4 regions of the Clostridium sp. LXY-7 genome follow, and region 1 is predicted to be linked to each of the others. Evidence: riboswitches for the same ligand, from Rfam matches in the RefSeq annotation. Region 1 holds a riboswitch; each other region holds the start of a gene.
What was found. A riboswitch is a leader RNA that binds a small molecule or an ion and turns the genes downstream of it on or off. The one in region 1 is predicted to bind cobalamin.
Positions count from the first base shown of each region.

Region 2: linked by a shared signal. The riboswitch ahead of ACI48Q_RS10080 (YitT family protein) and the one ahead of ACI48Q_RS04020 (ABC transporter substrate-binding protein) in region 1 are both predicted to bind cobalamin.
Region 3: linked by a shared signal. The riboswitch ahead of ACI48Q_RS02180 (cysteine-rich small domain-containing protein) and the one ahead of ACI48Q_RS04020 (ABC transporter substrate-binding protein) in region 1 are both predicted to bind cobalamin.
Region 4: linked by a shared signal. The riboswitch ahead of ACI48Q_RS17445 (hypothetical protein) and the one ahead of ACI48Q_RS04020 (ABC transporter substrate-binding protein) in region 1 are both predicted to bind cobalamin.

Region 1 is NZ_JBLLJL010000001.1:844,859-848,077, reverse strand. Features, by position in the region: gene ACI48Q_RS04025 (YjjI family glycine radical enzyme) at 1-1,175, opposite strand, end outside; cobalamin riboswitch at 1,453-1,622, shown strand; gene ACI48Q_RS04020 (ABC transporter substrate-binding protein) at 1,728-2,666, shown strand; gene ACI48Q_RS04015 (FecCD family ABC transporter permease) at 2,750-3,219, shown strand, end outside.
Region 2 is NZ_JBLLJL010000002.1:619,134-622,352, forward strand. Features, by position in the region: gene ACI48Q_RS10070 (homocysteine S-methyltransferase family protein) at 1-145, shown strand, start outside; gene ACI48Q_RS10075 (class I SAM-dependent methyltransferase) at 291-851, shown strand; cobalamin riboswitch at 996-1,181, shown strand; gene ACI48Q_RS10080 (YitT family protein) at 1,364-2,215, shown strand; gene ACI48Q_RS10085 (sigma-54 interaction domain-containing protein) at 2,232-3,219, shown strand, end outside.
Region 3 is NZ_JBLLJL010000001.1:452,980-456,198, forward strand. Features, by position in the region: gene ACI48Q_RS02170 (hypothetical protein) at 1-133, shown strand, start outside; cobalamin riboswitch at 228-401, shown strand; gene ACI48Q_RS02175 (hypothetical protein) at 696-1,115, shown strand; cobalamin riboswitch at 1,283-1,457, shown strand; gene ACI48Q_RS02180 (cysteine-rich small domain-containing protein) at 1,723-1,980, shown strand; gene ACI48Q_RS02185 (BMP family protein) at 2,273-3,219, shown strand, end outside.
Region 4 is NZ_JBLLJL010000005.1:235,619-238,837, forward strand. Features, by position in the region: gene ACI48Q_RS17430 (hypothetical protein) at 1-272, opposite strand, end outside; gene ACI48Q_RS17435 (DUF1858 domain-containing protein) at 288-476, opposite strand; gene ACI48Q_RS17440 (N-acetyltransferase) at 588-1,016, opposite strand; gene ACI48Q_RS17445 (hypothetical protein) at 1,639-2,085, opposite strand; cobalamin riboswitch at 2,242-2,432, opposite strand; gene ACI48Q_RS17450 (N-acetyltransferase family protein) at 2,616-3,143, opposite strand.

The DNA.
Region 1 (3,219 bases):
TGAAGAATTGGTTCTTCTCCTATTGGAATTCTACAACCTGGACTTGTTCCATTATCTGTTTCAATTCCAACTTGAGCATGGAGTAGATAGTGGTTATCTGTTGCTTCACAGTATTTATTTTCATGTTTATTTACTATATCATACATAGTTTTGATAATAGTTTCTCCTAATTCATTAGCTTTAGCACTATGTCCAAATCTATCCTTTTCTTCACTAGCATTAAGCAATGTATTTACACACTCTGCAAGGCCTACTAATCCAAACATAGCAGTGAATCTATCCCTTGAAATTAATCCTTCTCTTACTAGGAAATTAGACTCAAAAAAGTTACTCTCCTCTACTATGAATCTTACTCTTTTATCCATGTAGTCAAGCATAATTTCTATAGCTTCAGGTAATACATTATTTAAGAAATCTTCTACATTCTTTGCCTTAGGAGCTAATTTTGAAAGTATCATCCTTACTAATGTATAACTTCCGCCACCTATATTTAATCCATTGTAACAACTAGCTATTGCATATTTTTCTCCTAACTCTTTTGAGAACATTTCATGGTTTGCAAAACTTGGCTTTGCACAAGAAAGAGCCGTTTTAATAGCTTCTATAGCAAATTCATCATTAGTTTCTTTGGAATATTTTAAAGTTATATTAGGAGTAGCATTTTGAAGTTCTCTTTCAACTTCTAATATTATTCTTCCTGCTTTTGTATCTAATGGTCCTATATTAGCATGACAGAAAGAATCTGTTATAGTTCTATCTATATGCATTAAGAAAAATTTTATAGCCATATAAGCTTCCTTTTCATCAGCTACAAATGGTTCTAATAATGTATCAATATTTCCTACATATACTGGGAAAGATGTTATTGATGGAACATGCTTGTATAATATTAAAAGATTATTAACAGCCTCCCAAATATTTGTTGGAGGAGTTAATCTTAAAAACTCACTACCCTGTTTCATAAATTTTTCATAGTCAGGAACTATATATCTAGGTCTATATGGTGCTTCACCTTCATTTAAATCACAAATAATTCCTATGTCTTGATAATCTTTAGTTTTTTCACTTTTATTTAATACCTCTAGAGAATTCTCTGCCTCTCTAGCTAAATTTAAAACTTTCATTTCATAAGTTAAAGTCTTATCTTTTATAATATTAAGAATTCTATCCTTCATTATATATTCCTCCAAATCATCTAAAAGTTTAAGAATATTTTTATTAAGTATATTATATACTTATATATATTATATACTTATTTCTAAAATTTTTCTACAAATTGTGAATAATTATTATTGTTAAATAATTGTTATGAATATTTTATAAATAATTACATAAATTCTATATAATTCATTATACCTTATTTAGTTTATATTGACTTTTTGATGTGTAAACCATACAATTTTATATGTTAAGTTGATAATTTTCAGGTGCCACTAAGTATATAAAATAACTTATCACTAAATAGTTGTTTTTAATATACTAAGGCTTAATTGGGAAAGTGCAAAACACTGCAGCCCCCGCTACTGTATATGGCGACGAAGCTAAAAACCACTGTATTTCACGGGAAGGTTAGCTTAGGATGAACCATAAGCCAGGAGACCTGCCTAAAAATATTTACAGTCACTTTCGGCGGGAAAGGAGATGAAGTGTACTACTTCTACGTAATCCCTCTAGGGATTTTTTATTTTGAACAAAACATAAAATTTATAAGTTAAGGAGCTGATAAAATGAAATTTATGAAGAAAATTACTTCTACTATTTGTCTGTTTTTGTTATGTGCTTTGTTTTTAACTGCTTGCGGAAATAACCCTACACCTAAAAACGAAAGTAATTCTGCAGATAATTCTTATCCTGTGAAATTAGTGGATAGCTATGGTGAAGAAGTAACTATTAATGAAAAGCCTGAAAAAATAATTTCTCTAGGACCTAATACCACTGAAATAGTTAGTGAATTGGGTGCCATAGATAGATTGATAGGAAGAACTGATTTTTGTGATTACCCTGCTGAGGTTTCAAAGATCGAATCCATAGGTAGTTTATATGATCCTAATGTGGAGAAAATTGTGTCCTTGCAGCCTGATTTGGTGTTAGCTTCTACTCACACTAAAGAAGAAACTGTAAAAAAACTTAAAGAACTTGGTATTCCTGTACTTGCATTGTATGAAAAAGAAAACTTTGATGGAGCCTACTCTCTTATAGAAAAGATAGGAATAGCCATTGATTCTAAAGATAAATCCTCAGAAATTATAGCTAATATGAAAGCAAAAGTAAAAGAAATAAAATCTAAAACCGATTCAGTAACTAGTAAGCCAAAAGTATATTATATGGTTGATTTTGGCGGAAATGGAGATTTTACTGCTGGTGGAGACACTTTTATTAATGATATAATTGAAATGGCTGGTGGAGAAAATATAGCAAAAGATATAGAAGGATGGAAATACAGCTTTGAAAAAATTGTAGAGAACAATCCTGATGTTATAATATGCAGTAGTAATTATGGAGCTAAGGATAAAATGATACAAGCGGATAATTATAAAGATCTACGTGCTGTTAAGGAAAATAAAGTTCTAGAAATTGATGACAATCTAATAGTAAGACAAGGACCTAGATTAACTCAAGGGTTAGAAGAAATGACTAAACTTATTCATCCTGAGCTTTTTAAATAGTTAAAATATGCTCTAGTTATAACTAGAGCATATTATTTATAAATTGATTTAATTTAAATAATTTTATGAAGAGAGTGATATAATTGGCTTACCTAAAGAGAAAAAATAATATTTTAAATTACATAATTATAATATTAATATTGATAGTTTTAACCATAGTTTCCATAAGCGTAGGTGCTGCCAATATAACATCTTTGGATACTTTTAAAATTTTAGTAAGTAAAATACCCCTGTTGGGCAATATAATAGATATCAGTAATATATCAGCCACTTCCTTTACTATAGTTTTAAATGTAAGACTCCCTAGAATTTTATTAGGAGCGCTTATTGGAATGAACCTTTCTGTAGTAGGTGCTACCTATCAAGGTATATTTAAAAACCCAATGGCTGACCCTTATATACTTGGTATATCTTCTGGAGCTGCACTAGGTTCTGCTATTAGTTTTGTATTAGGACTAAGCAATTCATCTATTCTTGCATTTATAGGAGCAATCCTTACTACATATTTAGTTTATAGTATTGCTCGCGTTGGCAATAGAGCTCCTACTATAAA
Region 2 (3,219 bases), on a different contig from region 1:
TGATTTGAAAAAATCCTGTAATAACTGCGTAGTAATGGTAGGAGGAGCAGTATTAAATAGTGAATATGCCCTTAACATAGGGGCAGATTTTTATGCAAAGGATGCTAAGGAGTCAGTAAAAATTGCTAAAGAGGTACTAGGATAGTATTTAAAGACCTATAGTCATAAGTAATAGAAAGTCAGAAAACAATAAGTTTAGAAAAAATTAAGAATTTTTAACATGAAATTTTAATAATTGTATTTTATACTAAAATAATGAAGTAAATTAAAATAATGGGAGAGGTTTTAGTATGGGTACAATAAAATTTCTAATAGAATATATTAAATCACCAAGAACTATAGGCGCCATAGCTCCGAGTTCTAAAAAGCTTGCAGAGAAGATGGTTAGCTCCATAGATTTTGACAGTGCAGAATGTATAATAGAATACGGTCCTGGAACTGGAATATTTACAGACAAGCTAGTAAAGGAGAAAAAAGAACATACAATGTTGATATTACTGGAATATAATGAAAATTTCTGTGAAAAATTAAAGAAAAAGTACATTGATTTTAATAATATTATAGTAGTAAACGATTCTGCAGAAAATATAGATAAATATTTAAAACAATATAAATTTGAAAAAGCAGATTATATAGTTTCAGGATTACCCTTTACTAGTTTGCCTAAAGATGTTTCTAACAACATATTAAACAAAACTAGGGACGTATTAAAGCAAGAAGGCTTATTTATAACTTTTCAATATACTCTATTTAAAAAGGAGTATATTAATACTTATTTTAGAGACATAAGTTTAGAGAAAGTTATTGTTAATGTACCTCCAGCTTATGTATTAAAATGTAAAAATACTTAATTAGATTTAAACCTCCTCTTGAATTAAACTAATGGAAGAGATATACTCAGATTGGTGAGATATTTTAAAAGTATGTGTTTCAACTTCGATAATTATTAGAAAATTTTGAATTCTAAAAATTTCTATTAAGTTGTAATTGGAAAATTTAATATATCAGATAGAGGTACAAAGCTTTAAATGCTTTGTTTAAAAGGGAAATAAGTGAAAATCTTATACGGTCCCGCCGCTGTAATGGGGAGAAGCTTCTTAACAGATGCCACTGATTTATATTGGGAAGGCTGAAGCAACTATGAACCAGAGTCAGAAGACCTGCCTTTATTGATACACTAATTACTCTACGGTTGATGGGGGGTGTCATAAAAAGATAGCTATATAAAAGCGTTATTTATTGTACTTTTATATAGGTTTTATCTGTACGGTTTTATGCCTCTTAACTCTTGAGTTAAGAGGTTTTCTTCTTTTTGGGCAATATATTTCATAATCAAATACAGAATATCAATGGAGGGATTTTTATGAGTAAAAAAATTAAGGAATTTATGTTAATCAATCTAGGAATTATCATGGTAGCATGTGGAATGTACTTTTTTTTAATGACTAATAATTTAGCTATAGGGGGAGCTAATGGATTAGCTCTAGTTATTAATTACTTTATTCCTAATATTTCAGTGGGGACTATAATGATAATTATAAATATAGTGCTTTTTATAGTAGCATTCATTTTTATCGGAAGTAATTTTGGTATTAAAACCATATACTCTAGCTTTGGAGTATCTTTTATGGTGTTAATTTTAGAGAAAACAGTAAATTTGACACATTCAATTACAGGGGATCTATTTTTGGAACTTGTCTTTGGAATCTTAATATCTGGTGCGGGCATGGGAATTGTATTTAATCAAGATGCTTCTACTGGAGGCACAGATATCATAGCCAAGATTTTAAATAAATTTTTTCATATTGATTTAGGAAAGGGTGTATTGTTATCAGATTTGAGCATCACTGTAGCTGCAGCCTTTGCTTTTGGACCAAAGCTATCCATGTATGCAATGCTAGGAGTAATCATAAATGGATTTGTCATAGATTCAGTTATAGAGGGAATTAACATTTCTAAGGAAGTTACTATAATCAGTGATGAATATGATAAAATTAACAATTTTATCATCAAGGATTTAAATAAGGGATCCACCTTCTACAATGGAAAAGGCGGCTTTACAAATAAGGAAAAGAATATAATTGTGGTACTTATAGGAAGAAGAGAGTTTGCAAAATTAAAGCGTTATATCAATGAAACAGATAAAGAGGCCTTTGTAACAGTAAATAATGTATATGAGGTATTTGGTTACGGGTTTAAAAGTATTACTCACTAATTAGAGGAGGTGTATTATGGAGAAGGATAAATGTTATGTTGGACATTCTATAGAAGATAAAAGGATAAATCAGATGAAAGAAAAGCTATATGACATTAGCGGTATGGTCATAAAAGATGAATCTATGGTTCAGGTTTTAAGGAGTGCTACAAAAATTTCAAAAACAGATATCACAGCATTGATTTTGGGGGAGACTGGAGTAGGCAAGGAGGGAATTGCAAAGTACATTCATTATAATAGCTCAAGAAAGGACAAGTCCTTTATAACAATAAACTGTGGAGCAATACCAGAGAGTCTTATCGAATCTGAGCTTTTTGGCTATGAGCCAGGAGCTTTTACAGGAGCTAACAAAGGAGGAAAAATAGGACTATTTCAATTAGCAGATGGAGGTACCATATTTTTAGATGAGGCAGGAGAGCTTCCTTTAACCACCCAAGTTAAGCTTTTAAGAGTGCTTCAAGAAAAGCAAATCGAAAAGGTTGGTGGCACAGAGTCACTTTCTATAGATATAAGAATAATTGCAGCTACCAATAAAGATTTAAAGGAATTAATAAATATGAAGCTATTTAGAGAAGATTTATATTATAGGCTTAGTGTATTTCCTATAGAAATACCTCCTTTAAGAAAGCGAAAAGAGGATATTTCACTACTTATAGAACATTTTACAGAGAGCATAAATAAGAAATATAATTCTAAATGTAGCTTTAGTGAAGATACCTTAGAATATCTTTATAACTATGAATGGCCAGGAAATGTTAGAGAGCTTAGAAATGTTATAGAAAGACAAATTATAATTAACGAAAATACCATGGTACAAGAAAGTAGTTTACCACAGGAGATTAGCAATACAAGAGTGGAACAGGATTACATACTTAGCATAAGTAACTATTCCATAAAGGGATATAGTTTAAGGGAAATTATGGACAGGGTGGAAATGGAGATTATAACAGATGCTTTAACAAGATATGGAAATATAAAGATTGCAGCAAAAGCCTTAAAAATAG
Region 3 (3,219 bases), 390 kb from region 1:
TGAATATAATGAAAAAGAGGTTATTGATAAAGTAATTATAGATTTAGATAAACCTAATAAAAACACCTTAAAATTTAATATTACTTCTGCAAATTATTTAATAAATGGAGATTGGGAATTTAGCATAGAGTAAAATTTATAAATTGTTAAAGGTACAAAATTATTTATCTTTGAGTATTCAATAATATTGAAATATGTAAGAGAATATAATATAATGATTATGAAATTAAATATAATAAGTATTAGGTTCCACTAGGAATTAATAGGGAAAATGGTGAAAATCCATTGCAGCCCCCGCTACTGTAAGCATGGACAAATCCTAAAAACCACTGGAGTATTCTGGGAAGGTAGGATAAGTATGAAATGCAAGTCAGGAGACCTGCCTAATATCTTCAGCATAGTTTTCGGTGGGAAAATAGCATTGCTATTATAAAAAAGTATTGTATGAATACTTTATGTTAGCATATAATAAACTCCCATTATTGGGAGTTTTTTATATTATAGAATAATCTTAAGCAATAGGAATAGATTCTTATAGGTTAGGATATATAACGAAGTATATAGCTTTCGGTTTTTGTTATTTAGATAAGTCATCTAAATAACAATTTATAAAAACTATTATAATTAAGAAAATCTGCAATTCTACATAAATAAATATCAATTATTAATATTATAGAGAATAGGAGGTAAGTAGAGTGATGACGTACAATTTATTTATGGAAAACCAGATTAGTAGATATGAAGAAAATATATGGGAGAAATATGTAATTATTGCATCGGAAATAGTTGAAAAACAGAACATATCAATACTTACGAAAGCTAGATTTACAAATAATCTTTATAATATGGATAAAGATAAGGAATTGAATTCATTAGTTTCCATATACACCAATTTAATTGATGAACTTAAACAAGAAATGTTATCTAAAAAAGAGGCACTTGAGAAAATAGATAATGTTTTAGAGAGATTAAAGGTTAGATTTAATATTAATGGTAATATTGATAGATTTTATTATAATTATAATAGTGAAAATATGGAGGGAGTTATAGAATTTATTATAGATAAATTTCTAACTTTAATAGCCATTGTATCAGGAGAAATTAGAGATTTTTAGATTAGGTTGTGATTTAATATGTAGTTATAAAATCAACATTATATTAAAACAAAGCTATAAAGTATTTTAAGTTTTCTAAAACTTAAGCGAAATAATATTGAACTAATGTATTGAGTACATTCTTATTACGGTATGATATACTATAATAAGAATGTAGTTAGAATGAAAAGTAAATAAAGATATTAGACTTATATTGTGATTAAACGGTAAAATGGTGAAAATCCATTACAGCCCGCGCTACTGTAAGCATGGACAAGTCTTAAAGGCCACTGGAATAATTCTGGGAAGGTAGGATGAGAATGAAATACAAGTCAGGAGACCTGCCTTATATTATAATAAGATTTTCGGAGGGAAAATACTAATAGATATAGTTTTATTTGAGTTTTAATAGGGCTATATTTAAATTGTATAACTCCCTGTTGGGAGTTTAATTTTTATTATAAGGTAATCTTAAGTTGTATATTTTTTAGAAGAGAAATTTAAAAATGTAAACTTATAACATAGGCATTTATAAATACTCATTATTTTAAAATACTATTCAGAATAATAGGTTATAAGTGCCAGTTGTTTAAATTAATACTATAAAATAGAAAAGGAGATGCTAAGTATGAGCTGTAACTATAAGTTTTTTCAACATAAAGACTGCGAGTATTTTCCATGTCATAAAGTAGCTAATGAAGAGAAGTTTAATTGTCTATTTTGCTACTGTCCACTTTATTTTACAGAAAATTGTGGGGGGAATTGCAAACTTCTTGAGGGAGGAATTAAGGACTGTACTAACTGTATGATACCTCACTCAGAAAAAGCATATGATTATATAATAGGAAAAATAGTTGAAATAAATAATAATAAGAGAAAAAAATAGTACTGAAATTCAGTACTATTTTTTTCTCTTATTATTAATGTATGATGATTCTAATATTTACAAAATATTTAGAATATTTAAAATATTTATCTTAGAATTATTGTTATTATACCTTTTTATGGTATAATTAAATATAAATTACATTTTCTGATTAACTAATCAATTAGGGATATATTTAGTTAAAGCTATATATTTCATTGGAGCCATCTAGATTATTATACAAGCTATAATTTGGCTTAATCATCTACTGATGATTAGATATAAAATGTAAAAAATAGAGAGGTGAATAATAATGAAGAAACTATTAGCGTTAGTATTGTCTCTTGTCATGGCTCTATCAGTATTCACAGGCTGTTCGTCCAATGGTAAAGCTGATGACAAGGACAAAGAAAAGATTCGTGTTGCCCTTATTCTTGAAGGTGCTATCAGCGATATGAGCTGGAATGCAACAGCTTATGAAGGTCTTAAAAAAATTAAGGCTATGGGTGCAGAGGTAGCATATGTGGAGAATGTTCCAGCTTCTTCTGTCGCTGACAGCATTCGAACCTATGGTGATGAGGGATATGACGTAATATTCTTGTCCACTAATAGCTATGCAGATGCAGGAAAAGCAACTGCAAAAGATTATCCAAACACTCAGTTTTTTATGATTAACTCCAACGTTACAGCAGATAATGTAGCATCCTTTGCTATACAAGATGCAGAGCAGGGTTTCCTTATGGGGGCATTGGCAGCATTACTTACAAAATCCGGAACGGTTGGTTTTGTTGGCGGTTTGGAAATCAATCCAATTATCAATGGCGGTGAAGGCTTTCAGCAGGGTGTTAAATATGTTAACTCTAATATTAATGTTATTTCGACCAACACTGGTTCTTTTGACAATGTAAGTGCTGCAAAAGAAACTGCAAAAGCAATGGTAGGTAAGGGAGCAGACACTTTGGCTCCTATGGCAAATCAGGCATCCTTAGGCGTTATGGAAGCTGCTCAAGAAGCAGGAGTAAAGGGAATTGGATCTGGATTGAATCAAGAAACTGTTGCTCCAGATGCTGCTGTTGTAGCTATTGTAAAGGATACTTCAATAGCTTATGAAGCTGCTTATAAGGCATACATTGATGGTACAATCTCTAACGAAGTCTTAAAAATGGGTGTTGCACAAGGTGTTGTGTATATTGGTGATTACTACAGTGATGTTCCGTCTGAAGTTAAAGATAAGATTAAATCAATCTGTGAAAAATTAGC
Region 4 (3,219 bases), on a different contig from region 1:
TTTTCTTTTAATAGTGTTGAAACAATATACGCCAATCTATATTCTACACTCTCAATTCTTCTTTGAAGCCATCCATGAATATTTTCATGCTCTATTATATCCTCTAATCTTCCCTCTGGTGCTTTACCATAGAGTTCATAGCTTTTCTCTCTCAGTTCATTTAGCGGATAATTTTTTTCTTTGGTTCCTTTTAGTACTTCTTCTATTAACTTTTCATGTAACTCTATCTTGTTGTATAACCAATAATGTATTTTACCAAGAAACGCACTCACTATAAATTACCCCCTTTATATAGCATTAAGCTTAGTTAAAAGTTCCTCCACATCTAATCCATGAACCATGCATGCCTCTTCAAGAGTCTCAGCTTGTGCAGATGGGCATCCAACACAACCCATTCCAAAACTCATTAAAACCTCTATAGCTTTCTCATTATTTCTTATTACTTCACCAATTGTCATTTCTTTTGCTATTTTCATAATCAATTACCTCCGTTTCATTTGTTATTTATAGTATACCTCTAAATTCAATTAACATCCGTAACCTAAGTTACGGATGTTAAATTATTTTATGAATTTTTTAAAAACATATTAAAGTTTCATAATATATTCTTCTTCTCCTGTGATTTCATCAAAATTCGTAGCTTGAACTTTAAATCCATTATTAGTATAAAACTTAACTGCAGTTTCATTATTTTTATATACAGCTAGTTGAAGCTCAAAATATTTATCCTTTACATATTCTATGAGCTTTCTTCCTATCCCCTTATTTTGATAATCTACATGAATGAACAAGGCACCTATAAAATTATTTTCTAATATGCTTATAAATCCTTGTATCACTCCATCCTCTTCATAGACATAAGTCTCAGATGCAGGAATATATTGATTTTTAACTTTCTCATAACTATCTATCCAATACTGCTCGGGTATAAATTTATGCCCTTTTATAGTTGAATCTTTCCATATCCCCATAATTTCATTTATTTCTTTTTCATTTTTATTTATTGCTCTTATCATTTTAAAACAACTTCCCTTCAACATGATTTTCTTTCTAATTTTTACCTATTATACATCTGAAATCAGTTAATAATAGAAGAACAAATAGGTTTTTCATATCTTAAGTTGCTTTAAATATAAAAAGATTATAGATTTAACTAAAGAATTGTGTTAAATACCATAATCTTGCCTGTATTTAATCACAATAAGCAATCCCAAGATTTAGAATAACACATCACAAATAAAAGGTAATGATAAATACCCTTAATTTTGTTCACTATTATCCTGATACTTTATTGCTTATCTGTGCATTAAACACCTACCTCTCTCAATTATAAATATATAATAGCAGAGAATACTCTAAGTTGTCAAATATTTGTAATTATATTTTTTATTTTTGGCTTTGTTTTAATATAGTTGTTGATTTTAGAACTACATATTATTACGAAGCAAACCATTTGCAGGAAGATTAGATTTACTTAGATTCTATGAAAGTGAAAAGCTAAAATACAACTTATCCGAACGTAGTGAGTTGTTGTATTTTAGCTTTTCACTTGAATAGAGCCTTAGTAAATCAAGCTTTCGAAACGGTTTGTGAGTAATAATATGTAGTTCATTATCAACACCATATTAAAACAAAGCCTTATTTCTCTACATATTTATTAGAGAATTCTATCATATGATTATATAACTTCAATATATTATCATGATTCTTCTCATAGAATTTCACTAAGTCTTCATAGGATGTTTCATCTATTGATGAATCACTAGAGCTAAGAGTTTTAAAATAATTATAAAATTCAGCTGTGAGCTCTGGTAAAAAACCAGCACCAATGCATTTATCAATACTTACAGTATATAGTGCTTCATTATATGGCTCACTGATTGTAACTAAGCACTTGCTCATATACTTCCCAAGAAGATTTCTAAATCTATCAAATTCTAACTTAAACACTGCTTCCATATATTTTTGTGTTATCGGTTTTTCATTATTATATGAATCTATAATTTCATCTAAAGTTTTAAGGACCCTTAATACATCCGATGTAACCATAGATAATTTCTTTCCATCAAACTCAAATCTTTTCATATACAACCACTCCTAACTTATAATTTAAAATTTATACAATTTTAATTAGATACGTTTAAAAATGTGGAAATAAAAAACCTCTTAGCTACCAAAGCTAAAAGGTTGCAAATCTTGTATATACACAGATTCCAAATACACCCTCCTATCTCTCGTAGAATTCTAGCGCAAAAATAGGCAGTTCTTCTGGCTCAAGTATCATAATTTTCTTCTGCCTTCCCATTAAAAACAGTGGCATACTAGAAGAAAACTCCTCTCTTACAGCGGCGGGACCGCGTGGGGCTTTCACCCAACTTCTCTTTTAATCAATGATACCAAAATATCATTCAACCTAATTTCTAAAATATTCAATTATAAATAATATACTATACTATCCTCATTTTTATGTCAAATTTATACCATGCAAGCTATATTTATTAAAATTTCTTTATTGTTCAATACTTAACTTTTAAATATTATCTAAAAAAAATTGACGCAGATCTACTATTACATCAATTTTTATAAAATAATTATATTACATAACTTTGTTTATATTATATTTTTTTGTATTGATGAAATTCCCATCCATAAGCTACTTCCTTAAGTTTCTTACCCCCAATGTCTACACATTTTTCTTTGATTTTCTTCCCACCCTTTATTTCATAAAATCTACGAGCCTTATAATTTTCTTCTAACACCCAAATAAGCATAGAGTCAAATCTTAGTTCAATTAACTTTTCAGTTACTCTTTTAAACAATAAACTTCCCACTCCACTATTTTGGTATTCCTCAGCAATATATATGGCATATAGCTCTCCTCTATATACAGAGTCTCCTTCTCTTTCTTCACCACAGGTAGCAAATCCAATTACACCATACTCTTCATCTTCAGCTATAAAAGTATATCTAGTTTCTCTAAGTTTTCCACTGATTATATCTTGCCATGCTTTTGCCTTCTTATCATAAGATAATTCCTCTAAATATTTATCAGGTACTATTTCCCTATAAGCAGTACGCCAAGTATCTACATGTATCTTTGCTATACTAGAAGCATCTGATAAAATTGGCTCCCTAATTATCATAAAACTCCACTCCTATAATTACATTTTTATAATTATATCATCACCTTAAATTCAATTACAATTATTAGCCATAATT